Regions from separate parts of the Halomonas qaidamensis genome, predicted to be linked through region 1. Evidence: predicted binding sites of a transcription regulator. Region 1 holds the regulator's gene; the other holds the start of a gene.
The links. The regulator FliA, encoded in region 1, starts transcription of late flagellar genes. The targets are predictions, from matches to a motif close to CTAAAGTTNNNNNNNNNNCNGCCGATA.
Positions count from the first base shown of each region.

Region 2: K1Y77_RS15650 (flagellin N-terminal helical domain-containing protein) is a predicted target of FliA. The motif match lies at 2,908-2,934, and genes of this name have one in related genera.

Region 1 is NZ_CP080627.1:132,368-141,142, forward strand. Features, by position in the region: gene flhB (flagellar biosynthesis protein FlhB) at 1-164, shown strand, start outside; gene flhA (flagellar biosynthesis protein FlhA) at 161-2,245, shown strand; gene flhF (flagellar biosynthesis protein FlhF) at 2,298-4,517, shown strand; gene K1Y77_RS00625 (hypothetical protein) at 4,514-5,149, shown strand; gene K1Y77_RS00630 (flagellar protein FlhE) at 5,283-5,756, shown strand; gene K1Y77_RS00635 (RNA polymerase sigma factor FliA) at 5,783-6,484, shown strand; gene K1Y77_RS00640 (motility protein A) at 6,524-7,339, shown strand; gene K1Y77_RS00645 (OmpA/MotB family protein) at 7,344-8,015, shown strand; gene K1Y77_RS00650 (sensor domain-containing diguanylate cyclase) at 8,039-8,775, shown strand, end outside.
Region 2 is NZ_CP080627.1:3,471,667-3,480,441, reverse strand. Features, by position in the region: gene fliD (flagellar filament capping protein FliD) at 39-1,376, shown strand; gene fliD (flagellar filament capping protein FliD) at 1,487-2,866, shown strand; gene K1Y77_RS15650 (flagellin N-terminal helical domain-containing protein) at 3,006-3,899, shown strand; gene K1Y77_RS15645 (flagellin N-terminal helical domain-containing protein) at 4,073-5,512, shown strand; gene K1Y77_RS15640 (hypothetical protein) at 6,476-7,060, opposite strand; gene K1Y77_RS15635 (hypothetical protein) at 7,060-7,230, opposite strand; gene K1Y77_RS15630 (methyl-accepting chemotaxis protein) at 7,683-8,775, shown strand, end outside.

The sequences.
Region 1 (8,775 bases):
CAGAGCTATATACTGCGGTTGCTGAAGTGATGGCCTGGGCCTACCGCCTGAAACAGGTTGCACAACAAGGAGGCGAGGTGCCCCCAACCCCAGACAACTTACCGGTTCCCCCCGACATGGAACGTTCCAAGCGGGACACCGGTGGCAGTGAGGCGCAATCATGAAAGGCTTAACCCAATTGATCAATCAGCGCGATTGGATGGGCGATGTGCGCATGAAGTTGCTCGCAGGGCCGCTGCTGATTTTGATGATTTTGGGCATGATGATTCTGCCCTTGCCGCCCTTTGCGCTCGATTTGCTGTTCACGTTTAATATCGCGCTGGCCATTATGGTGTTACTGGTCAGTATGTTTGCGCAAAAACCGCTCGATTTTGCGGCATTTCCTGCTGTTCTCTTGTTCACAACACTCTTACGTCTATCGCTTAATGTAGCGTCGACTCGTGTCGTACTTATGGAAGGCCACGAAGGGGGCGATGCGGCCGGTAAGGTGATTGAGGCGTTTGGTACTTTCCTGGTCGGCGGGAATTTCGCCGTTGGCCTGGTAGTCTTTTTGATCCTTGTGATCATCAACTTCATGGTTATTACCAAGGGCGCTGGGCGTATTGCCGAAGTGGGCGCGCGCTTTATGCTGGATGCGATGCCCGGTAAGCAGATGGCCATTGATGCGGACCTCAACGCCGGTTTAATCGGCGAAGAAGATGCTAAAAAGCGCCGCGCTGAGGTCGCTCAAGAGGCCGATTTCTACGGCTCTATGGACGGTGCCAGTAAGTTTGTGCGTGGTGATGCCATGGCCGGTTTGGTCATTATGGTGGTCAATATTATCGGCGGGTTATTGATCGGCATGATGCAGCACGATATGGGCTTTGCGGATGCAGCGCGTACCTATACGTTATTAACTATTGGTGATGGCCTGGTGGCCCAGATACCTGCGCTAGTTATCTCTACCGCCGCGGGTGTCACTGTCTCGCGCGTCAATACTGATCAAGATGTTGGTCAGCAAATGATCAGCCAGTTGTTCGTAAACCCACAGGTCATGATCTTGTCTGCTATGGTGATGGGGCTGTTAGGTTTGGTACCCGGTATGCCGAACCTAGTATTTCTTATTTTCACAGCGCTGCTGGGGGGATTAGCGTGGTTCCTCATTCGCCAAAAAGAGCAGGCACTAGTAAAAGAAGAAATAACGGCCACACCGCTTCCCCAACAGGAAACCCCAGAAGCCAGCTGGGAGGATGTGCAACTGGTTGACACGCTAGGCCTTGAAGTAGGGCACCGTCTTATTCCCTTGGTGGATTCCCGCCAGAAAGGAGAGCTACTCGGGCGTATAAAAAGTGTGCGTAAGAAATTTGCTCAAGAAGTTGGTTTCTTGCCGCCAGTAGTGCATATACGCGATAACTTGGAGCTACCGCCTAATACCTACGTCCTTTCTATGAAGGGGGCCGAAATCGGGCGAGCAGAAGCGCAGCCAGGCAAGTGGTTAGCAATCGATCCAGGCCAGGTTTCTGGGGAACTGCAGGGCACGCCTACTCAAGATCCAGCCTTTGGTTTGCCTGCTGTTTGGATTGATGCCAATCAGCGTGAACATGCCCAGGTGTACGGCTACACCGTCGTAGATGCTAGCACGGTGATTGCCACTCACTTAAACCACCTGCTCCATCGTCATTCGCCTGAAATGCTGGGGCGTCAAGAAGTACAAAAACTGCTCGACAAGCTGGGGGAAGATCAAAAATCGCTCGTCGAAGAGGTCGTACCCAAAGCTATTTCGCTCACCGTGCTGCAACGCATTTTGCAAAACTTGCTGGATGAAGATGTCTCGATTCGTGATATGCGTTCCGTGCTAGATACCCTGGCAGAGCATGCAGGACAGCAGAAAGACGCCAATGAGCTGACCGCCTTAGTGCGCATTGCCTTGGGTCGAGCAATTACCCAACAGTGGTTTGCTGGCCAGGAAATGCTCAACGTGATGGGACTAGATGCTCAGTTAGAGCAAGTGCTGATGCAGGCAATGAACGGTAATGGTGCGATGGAGCCAGGACTTGCTGATACGCTAATGACCCAGGCGCAGCAAGCACTAGAGCGTCATGAAGGTAGCGGTGAAGCGCCGGTGCTGGTGGTGCAGCACTCGCTGCGTGCTGTTTTATCGCGTTTCTTACGTCGTCGTATGCGTCATTTGGTAGTAATGTCCCAGGCGGAAGTGCCAGATGACCGCACGTTGCGAGTCACCACGGTAGTCGGAGGGCGGACATGAGAGTGATACATAGCATTGGTTTTAAGCCATCAAATAGAGGCACAGATAAAGCATGAGCGTAAGACGGTTTGTTGGAGCAAACAGTCGTGATGTGATGCGCCAAGTGCGTGAAGCATTGGGCGAGGACGCTTTAATTGTGGCCAATCGTCGTACCGAGGGCGGTGTTGAAATTTTGGCGATGGCAGATGAAGCCGTCGATCATTTCGAGCCTTCCCCCTCAGCGCTCCCACCGTCTACTTCTGTTTCTCAGGTGGCATTCCCACCACGCGATTCTGATCCGCTTCAAGTGATGAGTGAGCGCTTACTGCGTGAGATGCAGGAGATGCGTGAGCTGCTTTCTCAGCGGCAGCCAGCTGCCGAGCTGCCTGCTACAGAGGGTTACATCGCCCCTCAAGCTCGATTACGCCAGCAGCTGTTGAGCATTGGTTTTAGCGAAGAGCTAAGTGACGAAGTGCTCGCTGAACTGCCAGCGGCACTGGCTCAGCCAGAGGCTGATAGCACGCTTGTTATGGCATGGCTTCGTGACCAGCTAATGGCGCGATTGCCTGTATTAAAAGAGGAGAACGGCTTTTTTGATCAGGCGGGTATTGTGGCGCTGGTGGGGCCAACGGGGGTGGGTAAAACGACTACCACGGCTAAGTTAGCAGCACGTTTTGTGATGCGCCATGGGACGCGTCCCGTGGCGCTTGTCACCACCGACAGCTTCCGCATTGGTGCCCACGAGCAGCTGCGAATCTATGCCCGGTTGCTTGATACCCCCATGTACGCCTTAGATACCGAACAACCGATAGATGAGCTAGTAGGTCGTTTGCAAGGTAAGCAATGGGTGATTATCGACACCGTTGGTATGAGCCAGCGGGACCAGCGTGTGATTGAGCAAATTGCTCAGTTGCAAGGCGGGAAAGCCTCCGTGCGATTAGTGCTGTTGCTGAATGCCGCCAGCCAGCCTGAAACGCTGGAAGAGGTCGTATTGCGCTATCGCCAAGCGGCGCGGGCAGCAGGCGCTGAGTTAGATGATTGTATTATTACCAAGCAGGACGAAGCCGGACGTTTAGCGCCCGTGCTTGATATCGTCATGCGCCATGGCATGCGCGTGCTATTCGGTTCTTACGGACAGCAGGTTCCTGAGGATATGGCGGTTGCTGACCCTGCTGCATTAATTGACCAAGCGCTTACCGCTCATCCAAACCAAGGGAAAGAGTCACGCAGCTTCCCTGCTGCAGGGAATTCAATGGGTGCTCAGTCGGTAACTTTGCCACGCTGGTCCCGCGACGTGCTTGGCCAAGGCCGACGCCTTAGCTCTGTACTGACGCGGCTACGTGACAGGGTGGTCGGCTTCTCAGCGTTAGAGTCTGTCTGGGATATCGCCTCTTTGCCTGGCGTGCTGCAAGATAAACGTCTCGATGCGCTATTAGTAAGCGTGCCTTGTGCGGGAAAGGGGCTAGGCATGGCATGGTTTCCCCGCCGAAACGAACGCGGCTGTGACTGGACGATGCCTGATGTCGGAATAGATGCAGACGGTGGTTGGCTTGCGTTAACCAGCTTGCAGCATCGTCAACCAGCGGGTTGGCACACACGGCTGTTACACCAGGGTGAAGCGATGGGAGCGGCAGTACATTTGCTACCTGTATTCCCTGACCCTACCACGTTAGCGTGGCTAGAAGACCAACACCTGACTTGGATCACACTAGTAACGGCTGCCCAGCGGGTATACTGTCAGGGCGAACGTTATACCCAGCGCCAGCTATTCACAGATAGCCCGCTTTCACATCACACTGATCTGCGCTTTCGTGGCCAAACGATGCAGCTATGGAGTACTTATATCAAGGTGGAAGATGCCGCTGGCACTCCGCTATTGGCATGGGTTGGTGATGTTCGTGATCCGGAAAATGGCAAACGTATCGCGCGTCGTTACTGGCTAACGCCTGCCCGATTAGGCGCAGACGTACTTTCGCTGCTGGTTATCCAGCTTCAAAGCGAAGGGTTATCGAGCCTAACCAAACGTGCTTGGCAGCAGTTGAAAGAGGCGGATAACGGTGAGGTAAGTACCGAAGTGCGCTTGTTGATGGCCAGTGGTATCGCTGCAACAGTGGGGCACCTAGATGCTGCTAGCGATGAGGCGTCGGTAGCGCTGCGTTCCGATCTATTAAGACTACTGGGCACCGCGCGCAAACGGCGCGATACAGCGATGTTAGATGCGCTTGTCCACGCGTTTATGGCGCGTGATGCTATTCGCCAACTTAGCAGCGTTAGCCGAGAGGGGCTGGTATGAGCGCCGACGATCAGGCGGCGGGCCTTCGCAAGTGGGCAGATTTACAGCGCCAGCAGCGCCAAGTGCCATCAGTAGAGGGCGAACCTGCTGGGGGCGAGCCTGTGGAAGAGAAGTTGGCGGTTGAGCCACGGGACAATACGACAGATCATATAATGTCGCCGTTAATCGCTGCGCCAACGCCAACGCCAACGCCAACGCCAACGCCAACGCCAACGCCAACGCCAACGCCAACGCCAACGCCAGTTCCGCAAAAGCCGCTTATTGTGGTTGGTCTGCTTAACGGTGGAGAGCAGCAGGTGGCAAAAGTAAAAGGTCGCTTGGCGCAGTGGTCGGTATTAGGCCGTCGCTGGGCTGGTGATCCGGATGATTGGAACATTCGCATCGTTAATGCTGAAGCCGACGACCTTAGCCAACTAAAAGCTCGCTACTCGCGCTGGGCCTTGTGGATTAATAGCGATGCTGATGCCTTCGCACAGATGTATCGTGTTCTTCGACACGTGCATGAAAACGGTGGCCCAAGGCAGTTGTTAGCATTGCATGAGCCTCATTTGTCGCGCAGAGGCCTGCTCGATAACTTACGAGAAGCAGCCCGTTACTATCTGGATATAGAGCTTTTACTGCTTGCGCGATAACGCTAGCCTGACGCAATGTGGCCGCGTCTTAACTGCGGTATCCAGTGCTTTTATAAGGAATAACAATGCACCTGCCTACCAGTTTCAAGAAGCACCGCCGCAACACACATGTGACGCAAGAAGTTTTCACCTAATGATTTGTTTCAAAAATGCTAGCCCGAAAAATGTTAGCTTTAAAATCGGTTGGTTAGCCGTTGGCCCAACGCCTGCCCGACTGCTCAAAAGCATAGCGATGGTGGCACTAAGCGTTGTCAGCGGGAGTGTCTATGCCGCGACTGGAAGTTGGAGTACAGAGGTACCCAGTGTGTTTGTCACGATGAGTGACCGCGCAATCAGTAGCCAGCCTATTGAACCACCAACGGAGGCACAGGTAGAAGGTGCTGTGATAGGGCGTATTCATTGGCGCTTTCAAATGCCAGCCAATACGCCAGTGAATGCGTGGCTATGTCATCCTGAACAGTGCGTTCCCTTAACGGCAATGCGGGGGATGACTTCAGCATTAGCCGGTAAACAGGTGGATGGGCCGCTGCACTTTCGTTTCTCATTAGCACCGGGCCAGCGCCCAGTGCGAGTGCAGAAATTGCAAGTGATCGTGAACTACCAGTGAACAGTGTTTAGCCGTGAGGCATCAGGATGTATACAGCACAAGGCAGGATTAAACAGAGCGAGCTGTTAACTCAATACATGCCACTGGTAAGGCGTCAGGCCTTAACGCTGCAGGTAAGATTACCCGCGAGTATTGAGTTAGATGATCTTATTCAGGCGGGCATGGTGGGTTTATTAGAAGCGTTGGGGCGTTTTGATGCTTCCCAGGGGGCAACATTTGCCACGTTTGCAAGCCAGCGTATTCGCGGCGCTATGATGGATGAGTTGCGCACGCGTGACTGGTTGCCTCGTAGCGTTCGTCGCTCCGCTAGGGCCGTCGATAATACAGTGAGACGCCTTGAACAACAGTTAGGACGCCCGCCAGAAGAGAGCGAAATTGCGCGAGATTTAGCAATGCCTCTGAATGAGTATCAACAATTACTCAATGATACTAATAGTGGTCAATTACTGCCCTTTGAAGAGCTAGTGGCCGAAGGGAGTGAGCCAGCAAAAGAAGATGCAAACAATTTGCCCTTCGATCAGCTGTTAGACCACCAGCAGCGCCAGTCGTTAATTGATGCTATTGAGGCGTTGCCCGAGCGCGAAAAGCTGTTAATGGCGTTGTATTACCAAGAAGAGCTGAACCTTAAAGAAGTGGGTGCAGTACTGGGCGTGACTGAGTCTCGCGTCTCCCAGCTCCACAGCCAAGCAATTAGCAGGCTTCGTGCTCGTTTGTATGATGCCGCCTAAGACCTATTTAAATCGCTAATAACCGGCGAGGAGCCGTTGATGAATCCATCTACGTTGATCGGCATTTTTGCCAGCATGGTATTGCTAGTAAGCGTGCTGTTTTTTACCGCAGAGTCACCTGAGAGTTTTCTGAATTTACCGGGGTTAGCCATTGTAGTGACGGGTACCTTGGCAGCGACCTTTATCAGTTATCCACTGAAGGAAGTGCTCCGTGTAGTGCGCTTAGTAGGCCTAGTCTTTCGGCGTGAAAATACCTATGTGCGCGATGACATTAACGAGCTGGTTTCCATGGCGCGGCTATGGTTTAAAGGAGATGTCAGGGCGGTTGAAAAGGAGCTAGAGCATACTCGAAACCCCTTTTTGCGCACCGGCATTCAATTAGTAATTGCGAATACAAAAGAAGACGAAATTTTCGATATGTTGCGCTGGCGCATCGCACGATTAAAAGCGCGAGAGCATGCTGAGGCGCAGATATTTCGTACCATGGCCACCTACGCGCCCGCCTTCGGTATGATTGGCACATTGGTGGGGTTGGTCAATATGCTGGAAGTAATGGATGCGGGAGATCTTGATGTTATTGGCCCGCGTATGGCAGTAGCCCTGCTGACAACGTTCTATGGTATTTTGCTGGCTAACCTAGTGTTCAAGCCCATTGCCGTCAAGCTAGAGCGGCGAACGGAAGAGCGACTCATCACCATGAACATGGTGTTGGAAGGCATTTCCCTGATTACCAAACGACGCCTACCCTCATTTATTGAAGAAACGCTTAACTCCTTTATCGTCAATTATCATGACGAAATTCGCGATGCCACGGTAAAGCCGCGACCAACGGCTAGCCCTGCGGCAAAAGGATAGCGCGATGCTTGATCGGGATTCACGGCATGCATTAGAGCTACCCCCTGTTTCCGGTGAAGGAGATGAAAGCTGGCTTACCAGCTACCTAGACGTGTTGACGCTGTTAATCACGCTGTTTGTGTTGCTGCTTGCCTTAACGCCACCGGGCGGTGGCGAAGCCTCTGATAATGACCGGATGCGCTCAGCCACTGCTATTACCTCGCTTCCATTGGCCAGCTTGGCAACGGGTATCCATCCTCGCTACAGCGGACTAAAGCCACAGATGGCAGATGTTAATATCCCAGGGGTAAGTGTCTCTCAGGGACAAGAAGGTGTTACGCTGCGCATTGACGATAGTTTGCTTTTTCCTAGTGGAGACGCTGTATTAACGCCACAAGGGCAAGATGTGTTAGAAAGCCTTCTGACTGTATTAGATTCCTTTGATGGTCAAATTTCGGTAGAAGGCCATACGGATAACATTCCTATTGCCACATCGCGTTTCCCCTCAAACTGGGAACTGTCGGTTGGGCGTGCGATTGCCGTTGTCCGTCACCTTGAGCGTCAGGGAGTGGCTGTTTCACGCATGCGGGCAGTCGGCTATGCCGATACCCAACCCATGGAAAGTAACGCAACGCTGGAAGGCAGGTCTGCCAACCGGCGCGTTGAGTTGTTGCTACGGCAGCAGGCTGAGGGGTAAATAGATTTCTTGAGGCTATTTTTGTGTCGAAGCATCATCCGCTACTGCAGGCGTTCGGCGCCTTACTGGTTCTCGACGCTGATAGTCGACGTATCCAGGCCGTTAGTAGCAATTTGTCATCGCTGTTAAATATACCTATCCCTGACGTGCGTACCCAAACGTTAACGAGCGTGCTGGGCAAGCGCTTAAGCCAGCGCGTACGCTATGAACTACAGGGAAAGCAGCGCTTGTCCGGGCCGCTGACGTTTAAATGCCCCACCCGCTCTCAGCGTTTTCAACTCCATGCTTACCGTTCAGGGATGCATGTGGTGATTGAGATAGAACCTCTTCACACGTTAGGCAAACAGCGTTTACTCGGCACGGTGAATGAACGCTTGATGCGCCTAGCGGAAGCCACCCATCAAGAAGAGTTGCTCGACTATCTAGTGATGGCTGTGCAGGAGCTAACGGGGCATGACCGGGTGTCAGTGTGCCATTTCGATAGTGATTGGCATGGCTTAATTGTCGCGGAATCGTTGGCGACAGGCAGTGTTAAACCGGGTAGCGTTAGTCCAGGTAGAGACGTGCCACTAGGCCGCTTACCTGCCTTGCTGGGTCAGCGTTTTCCCGCCAAGGACTTTCCGGTTGCGCTGCGGCGTGCCTACGAGCGACATCCGGTACGGCTTATTCAAGACGTTGCAGCACCCTGTGAGCACTTGCTGCCAAGGGGAGCCGTCGTAGACCTGAGTGATTGCTTCTTACGTGCTCCTGCTCCTGAACG
Region 2 (8,775 bases), 430 kb from region 1:
AGCATGTTGGGCGTTTTTTTAAAAAAGGGCAGTAACTTATGGCTTCCATTTCATCACTCGGAGTTGGTTCAGGGCTTGATCTCAATGGCTTGTTGGATCAGCTCGAATCAGCTGAGCGTAGTAAGCTCCAGCCTATACAGCAGCAAATCAAAACACAGGAAACAAGGATTTCTGGCTATGGCCAGTTCCAAAGCGCATTGTCGCAGTTTCAAGATGCTGCCAAGGCGCTTAGCGAGCCTGAGTTGTTTGATAGCTTGGCTACTGATGTGCAGGGTGATGCAGTTACTGCGGCCTCCACGTCTTCGGCTACGCCAGGGCGTTATGATATTGAAGTTACCCAGCTTGCCACTGCAGGTAACCTTGCGTCAGCGCGTGTGACTGATCCTCAGGCTGAGCTATCCGGAGTGGAGCAGACGCTTGAGTTGAGTTTTGCTGGGCGCGATGCCATTTCGATGACCATTGAAGCCGGCAGCAGTTTAGAAGCTGTACGAGATACGATTAATGCCAATGCTGACGCTGGCGTATCTGCCTCTATTATTTTTGACGGCACAGATTACCGACTGGCGCTTAGCTCAACAGAAACAGGCGAAGATGCCTCGATCACTGGTTTGACAATGGGAGGGGCGCTTGAAGGCGAAATTTTCAACGCTGGCCAGGATGCACAGTTTAATGTGAATGGTATTCCTATCAGCAGCGCTTCCAATCAAGTGGAAGAAGCAATAGAAGGTGTGACGCTTAGCCTGCAGGAAGGCGATGGCGCAACCAGTACCATCACTATCCAGCGCGATGAGGATACTATTCGTGAGTCTGTCACTGAATTTGTAGATGCCTTCAATGAGCTTAAATCCACTATTGGCTCATTAACGGCGTTTGATGCTGAAGGCGGCACATCAGGAGCGCTGAACGGTGAGTCCGCTGTCCGCTCAGTGGAAAACACGCTACGCAGTGTGTTGGCTTCTGGAAGTGAGGGCGGTGAGTTGGCTATGTTGTCAGACCTGGGTATTTCGCTAACCCGTACCGGTACCCTTAGTATTGACGAAGAGCAGCTTAACGAAGTGATTTCCAATGATCGCGGCGAACTAGCTGAATTTTTCGCGGGTGGGGAAGGTGTGACAGGGCTGGCGAGCAATGTGGATACCACGATAGAGCAAATGCTAGACACTAATGGGTTAATTACCACGGCAGTGACTAGTGCTGAGAATCGTATTGAAAGCCTAAATGATCGCTTTGCCCGCGTTGAATCATCGATTGATAGCACTATCTCGCGATATAGAACCCAGTTTGGGCAGTTGGACTCAATGATCTCGCAAATGAACCAGACGTCAGACTATTTGTCCCAGCAGTTCAATATGCTTAGCGCTCAAACTCAAAACTGATAAGCTAAAAGCGTAACGCGTATAATAAAGTTAAAGTTAGGGTGCTTTCTGCCGATAGATTAAGTCAACACTTGTTGGTTTAGCCTTGTTTTCTGAGGAAGCACCCAGTTATGGCGACGATAACCTCCCTAGGCGTCGGTTCCGGCCTAGATCTTAATGGCTTGGTTGATCAGCTTCGTAACGCTGAGCGCCAAAAGCTAATCCCTATCACGCAGCAAAAAAATCAGCAGCAAACGAAGATTTCAGCGTTTGGTCGTCTTCAGTCAGCACTAAGCCGCTTTCAGGAGTCTGTCGTTGCCCTGGATGATGCCAAGCTGTTTTCCAGTCAAAAGAGCACTTCCAGCAGCGACGCGGTAAGGGTGACCACCTCCGCTGATGCTACCGCTGGGTACTATGATATTAACGTTACTCAACTAGCGAGAGCGGGCAGCATTGCTTCTAATAGCGTAGCAATGGAAACCGTGCTTGCGGAAGTGGACGCTACGTTAACGCTTGATTTTGGTGCGACCTACCAAGATGGCGTGCTTCAGCCCAGTGTCGAGCCGCTCAGCAGCTATTCCATTACTATTTCAGCAGGCAGCACCCTTGCGACTATTCGCGACCAAATTAATGCTGATCAAAATGCTGGTGTAAGTGCCTCGATTGTTAACGATGGCACGGGCTACCGCTTGGCGTTAAACAGTAAAGATACCGGTGCAGTTGCCTCGGTTACTGGGTTTTCAGGCGTGGCTGGTTTATCTGCGGATGATGCCACCTATCGTGCAGGCACTGATGCCGCCTTACAGATGAACGGTATCTCGATTACTAGTGCCAATAACCGAGTAGAAGGGGCTATTCAAGGAGTAAGTTTGGATCTTACCGCCACCGGCAAAAGTAGTGTGGTGATTGAGCGCGATACTGAAGCGCTAAAAGAGGCCATTCAAAACTTCGTTAGCGGCTACAACGAGCTGAAATCTACCTTGGGTCGTTTAACCTTGGCAACGGGAGACCGTGACACCGCTGGTGATTTGGTGGGGGATAACACTGTACGGAGTATAGAAGGAAGGTTACGGCGAGACTTGCTTACCAGCGTTGAAGATAGCGAACTAGGAGTGCTCTCCCAGTTGGGTCTGGCGTTAGATCTCCGTGGGCGGTTAGGGCTGGATGAAACCAAGCTAGACGCCTTAATTGCTAGTGAGCCTGATGCGTTGTCAGGCTTCTTTGCAGGCACAACCAAACAAGGTGGCTTAGCTGGTCGTTTAACAGGGGCAATGGATGAGCTGCTGGGCGATAAAGGCCCAATTCAAGGAGCTATCGAAAATGCTGAAAAACGGATGGCGCGGTTAGATGACCGTTTCATACGCAGTGAAGCGATGATTGAGCGTACCGTAAGCCGTTATCGCACTCAATTTGCCCAGTTAGATGTCATGTTAGGGCAGATGAACAGCATGAGTATGTACCTTACGCAGCAGTTTGATGCGCTTTCAGCTCAAACCGTACGTAAGCGCTAGTTCTTTGTTACAAACTTTTACAAAAATTTTTTATCAGAATACTAAAGAAAACGAATGATGGGCCGTTAATTAATATACCGGCGCGACAAACGCCGCCAAGCGGGCCTCGTGGCCAATCAAACGTTGAGGAGTATCAACTATGTCAGTTATCAATACCAACATCACTGCGCTGATCGGTCAGAACAACCTGAACAAGTCCCAGTCTGCCCAGCAAACCTCGATGGAGCGTCTCTCCTCTGGTCTGCGTATTAACAGCGCCAAGGATGATGCGGCCGGTCAGGCCATCGCCAACCGCATGACTTCTCAGATCACTGGTTTGAACCAAGCGCAACGTAATGCTAACGATGGCATTTCTGTTGCACAAACTGCTGAAGGTGCCCTAAATCAAATCAATGATAACCTTCAGCGTGTGCGGGAATTGACCGTTCAAGCATCTAACGGTTCAAACTCCGACTCCGATATGGCTTCGATTAGTAAGGAAATCGAGGCTCGTATGGGTGAGATTGACCGAGTTGTTAAAGATTCTAAATTCAACAATACCCAAATTTTTGGTGCAGACGCTACAGGTACTGACTTTATGATTCAGGTCGGTGCTGATTCCGGTGCTGATCGCATTACTATTGAAAAGATTGATGCAACAGCATTTAGTGCGGATCCGATTGGTGACGATTCTGATTCAGGTACCCTTTCTGATTTTGTTGACACCACCTTTGCTGCTATTACTGGCGCAGCAGATAGTGATGCTCGGGCTACAGCTTCTGATACGGCACTCACAGCTCTTGATACTGCGATCGGCGCAGTTGACACTGCTCGTAGTGACCTTGGTGCCACACAGAACCGCCTTGAGTCTGCTATTGACAATATCACCACTACCTCGACCAACCTGGAGGCAGCTCGCTCGCGCATTGAAGATGCCGATTACGCCTCAGAAGTGTCTAACATGACCCGCGCCAATATCTTGCAGCAGGCCGGTACATCCATCTTGGCGCAGGCCAACCAGACTCCGCAGAACGTGCTGTCTCTGCTGGGTTAATCTGAGACTAGATGATAGGGCGAATGCTCTATCGCTAAGCACTCTGAACCGGCTCCCTTTGGGAGCCGGTTTTTTATTTCTGTGCCAAAACGAGTGACTTATCAAAAATTCCTAAAGTAATTATTTATTAGTCCGATAATTAACAATAACTATGACGATAAAAGAGCAACGGCATGCCAGTTATCAATACCAACCTTTCAGCACTCAACACTCAGCAAGGCCTAGGAAAATCCAAAGCAGCGCTCACCACCAGTATGGAGCGGCTTGCCTCGGGGTTACGTGTAAATAGCGCCAAAGACGATGCGGCGGGTCAGGCCATTGCCAACCGAATGGACGCCAATCTTCGTGCTAACACTACAGTGACTCGCGGTATTAATGACGGTGTTTCGTTGATGCAGACCGCAGAAGGCGGGCTAGATGGGATTAACGATATTCTGCAGCGCTCCCGTGAGCTTGCAGTACAAGCGGCTAATGGTACGCTTTCCGATGGCGACCGTGCTTCGATTAATGCAGAGTATAAAGAGCTGCGTGCTGAAATAGATCGTATTGCGAAAGGCACCGAGGCGTTTGGTAAATATCCGTTAGCGCCTACTGAGTCGCGTTTGGGTGAGACGCAGAGTATGGGAGAGCTGTTTCAAATTAGTGGCACTAACCTCACAGCACAAAGCTCAGGTGTTGAGCCGGTCACTTATATTCCAGTTGGGGCCAAAAACATTACGATTACGGTAGATGGCCTGCCTGGCGCGGAAGACGATATCCAAATTTTTACCCGCAGTGGTAAACACTTAGTTGGAACCCCTCTGAATGATTATACGTGGGTAACTAATGGGGTAAGTTCAGCTGAAGAGATCAAGAATAAAATTTTTCAAAATCCTGATAAAAACTTGGGTTTTTTAGCTGATGCAGAGTATGACGCTTCGGAACTATTCAACGTTGAACCTGCTGAGGATGCTGTCTTTTCAGACCAGCTTGAACATGCTGAAACCCGAGCGTACAAAGATATGTTGTTTACCTATACGGGGGATGGGGATCGTTTCAACAGTGATTCAAATAACGCTGACGGTGCCACTGACAGTTCTCATAGCATTGAACGTCTTAATATCGATAAAACAACAGAGCCTCTAATATTGGTTGTTACTGGGCAAGGTATATTTAACGTTCAGGCAGAGTGGGATGCCATGCCAGCATCGAATATTACGCCCCCCATAAGTAGCGCTACGGAGATTGTTGTGGATGCTCACTTTGGTGAGGAGATCGAAACGATCACTATCGAGCCGACACCCGCTGATCACCTCTCCCTTGGGCTGGAAGATGTCGAGCTAGACCCGCTTGAAAAAGCGCGCGAAGCGATGGCCAAACTGCAAGAAGCATTAAACCAAGTGGATGGTTATCGTAGCCAGTACGGCGCGCTCGCTAATCGATTTGAGAGTGCAATTGAGAACTTAGCGACCCAGAGTCTTAACACTGCCGCCGCGCAGTCACGGATTATGGATGCAGACTACGCTAAAGAATCCTCAAGTATGATCAAAATGCAGATTTTACAGCAGGCGGGCAGCTCCATGCTTGCCCAGGCCAACCAGATCCCGCAGAACGTGCTTTCTCTGCTGGGTTAATCTAGAGCTTCACGATACAGCGAATTCTTGATAGCTAAGCGTTACACTCAACCGACTCCTTTTGGGGTCGGTTTTTTTATGGGGGTAATATGACCAATGAAGAACAACAACGCGTTATCGACGAGCTACAAACAGTCATAGCGGACACTCAAGCCACTTTACAACGCTTTTAAGACACCGGCATGGATAAAGAGATGCCTGCGAACTATGAAAAGCTGCTAGATATTTTAGACGGTGCAGTGAAACAGCAGCGCGAGCATACACGAGTGATGTTGGGGTAGCTGACACCCGCGACTCACAGAGGTGACGCCCCAGGTCCGTCATTCCCGCATGCCCTTAGCGGGAATCCATGGTGAGGCAGGCAGCTGAGTCTTGTCGGGCAAAGGTCAAAATGGATTCCCGATAACCTCACTCGGGAATGACGGTGCGGTGGTTTGCTCGGGAATGGCGGTGTGGTGGTTTTCGGGCATAACGGTGTGGTGGTTACTCGGACAACGGTGTGGTGGTTAGCTTGGGCATAGCGGTGTGGTGCATTCGGGAGTGATGCTGGGGTGGCTGACACCCGCCACTTACAGAGGTGACGCCCCAGGTCCGTCATTCCCGCATGCCCTTAGCGGGAATCCATGGTGAGGCAGGTAGCTGCGTCTTATCGGGCAAAGGTCAAACTGGATTCCCGATAACCCCTCTCGGGAATGACGGCGCGGTTGTTTACTCGGGCATGACGGTGTGGTGGTTTGCTCGGGCATAACGGTGCAATAGTCATAGCGGACACTCAAGCCACGCTTTGAAGACACCGGTATGGATAAAGAGATGCCTAGGGACTATGAAAAGCTGCTGGATATAGTAGATGGGGCGATTAAACAGCAGCGGGCGCATACGAAGGAGTTGTTGAGCGCTGCTTGAACACCCTGGGTGATGGGGTATAAAGCCGAGAGACGCTTCCGTCCGCAAGAATAATGCCTTTCATGGTGTGCTACTTATTAGTTGCTCTGGCCTGAAATAGCCAATAATCGATTGCTGGTTGCGCACAGCCATCTGAACATGCGTGTGCTCTTTTAAGGCCGAGCCGGGGTAAAGTACGTCACCTTCTTCGAACACGCCATAAACGGTATCAAAGCTTGGCTCGCCTGCATCTTGGCGTAACTGATGAGCGGCTTTTATCACGGCGCAATCTAGCTTACGTGTCATGGGCTTGCCATGTTGCATAACAGCGTTTGTTGGTAAATCTTCACCTATTTGTGCGTAGGTCTCTTTAAGAAATTGGTACGCAGTTTTTAGCTCTGATGTTACGCCGTAATCCGTTAAATTTAGGCAAAAGCCTGGGTCGATGAAGGCGCCCACCACATAAGGTGTCTTGTTGTTGCCCTTATTTGCCCACTCCAGAGCGCGCTCGTAGCTGTCTACCCAGAAGTAGATGCCGTCTCCGAGCCAGTCATACTCATTTTCGCTGTGATTGAGGTGTGCTTGTCCAGATAAAACTTTCTCAGCGACGGCTTTATCGCAGCCGTGATAGCCCACTAGAGGAGAGAGTTTATAGCCACTTTGCATCAGCTAAACTCTTTGGTTGGTTCGCCGTTTTGCTTTATCAGGCCTGCCCTAATAAGAAATTTCCTCGACTTTTCTTTATCTTGAGAAATTTCTTTGGCGTGGGCTTCCATGTCTTCAGTTAAGAAAACGCGTTTATGGCGCTGTGGTGGCATTGGCGTAGTATGTTTCATATGTTTCTCCTGGCCATTACGTTAGCTATGTTGCCCTTTGGTTGCCCATTCTACGGTTTTTCTAAGGCCGCTGTGAAAGCTTTCTTGGGGTTGCCAACTTAGCTCGTCCAGCAGCATATAGTTTAGATTAGGCCGGTAGCGCTCTAAACCCCCCTGTACCGATTCGACCATGTTCGCGATATTTTTTGTGCCGCTTTCCAGTGATTTTCTCCATTGTAGAGCACAATTGGCAAGACCGGCGGCAGTTTGCCGCTCGGGCTTCATTGCACTGGTGAATATTCAGAGCCAGCAGCTAGATAATTCCCTCTCTTTGATTTCTTTGCACTTTTTTGGTGCGCGGGCAGCGCTTTATTTATCATTAAAGCCCATAAATGACTGATTATCCGCATTAAAACCCGGCACGCATATTGCAGTGGCTAAGCATCTTGGTTCACTTATCTTAAGGAAGCACCATGGCGCTACTGCAAAAAGGTCGTTATGCACTTGGTTTTCAGCACTGGCTCTGGTTGGGCTTTGCTGTGATTATCGCCCTGATGGTAGCCATTACCGCGATTGGTATTCAACGCGTTAACGCGATTGATGAGGCGTTAACGCGTATCAATGATGTGCATGGTATGAAGCAGCGTTACGCGATTGATTTTCGCGGTAGTGTGCACGACCGTGCCATTGCGCTGCGCGATGTGGTGGGGCTGACTACCTATAGCGCCGTTCAAGAACAGCTCGATCTTATAAAGGCATTAGAAGAGGATTACGCAGAGGCGGAAAGCGCCCTGTCTGCTCTGCTTACCACCCATGACGATATCCCTGAGGCTGAGCGCGAAGCCTATGCGCAGATTCAGCGCACGGCAGAAAGCACACAAGCAGCGGTGGCGGAAGTGCTGGCATTTCGTAGTACTAATAACCTGTCTGCGGCTCGTTTTGTGCTTTTTGAAGATGCCGCACCCCGCTTTAAGCAATGGCTGGGTGACATTAATGCGTTTATCGATTTGCAAGAAGTGCGCAGTGTTGAGGAAACCCGTGCAGCACGTGAGTTAGCCGGCACTTTTCAGGCCACTATGCTGGTGTTGGTAGGGCTGGCCATTGTGATTAGCTTAATTATTGCCGCCTTACCTGGGCGTTGGTTGAAACGCACCCTTGGCGCGACGCCAGAAAAAGTCAGGGAACGTGTGCAAACCATTGGCTCCGGCGATTTCAGTACAGCGGCGAACGGTGTTTCAGCAAGTGGTTTTTCGGGAAACAGGTTTTCAGAAAACAGATTTTCCGAAAACAGTATTATGCAGGCCCTGAGCGATATGACGCAGCAGCTCTCCGAGACCGTCAACCGTGTTCGTTTGGCCTCGTTTGAAGTTGAGAATGACAGCTATCAGATCTCTGATAATAGTACGGAACTCTTAAGCCGCGTTGAGCAGCAGGCAAGTATGCTGACGCAATCAGCCACTGCCATGGAGCAGCTGGGTTCTACGGTTGCCCATAATGCTGAGCGTGCCAAGCAGGTCGATCATCAGGCCAGTGATGCTGCCGCGCTTGCTGGAGAAGGCGGCGCTA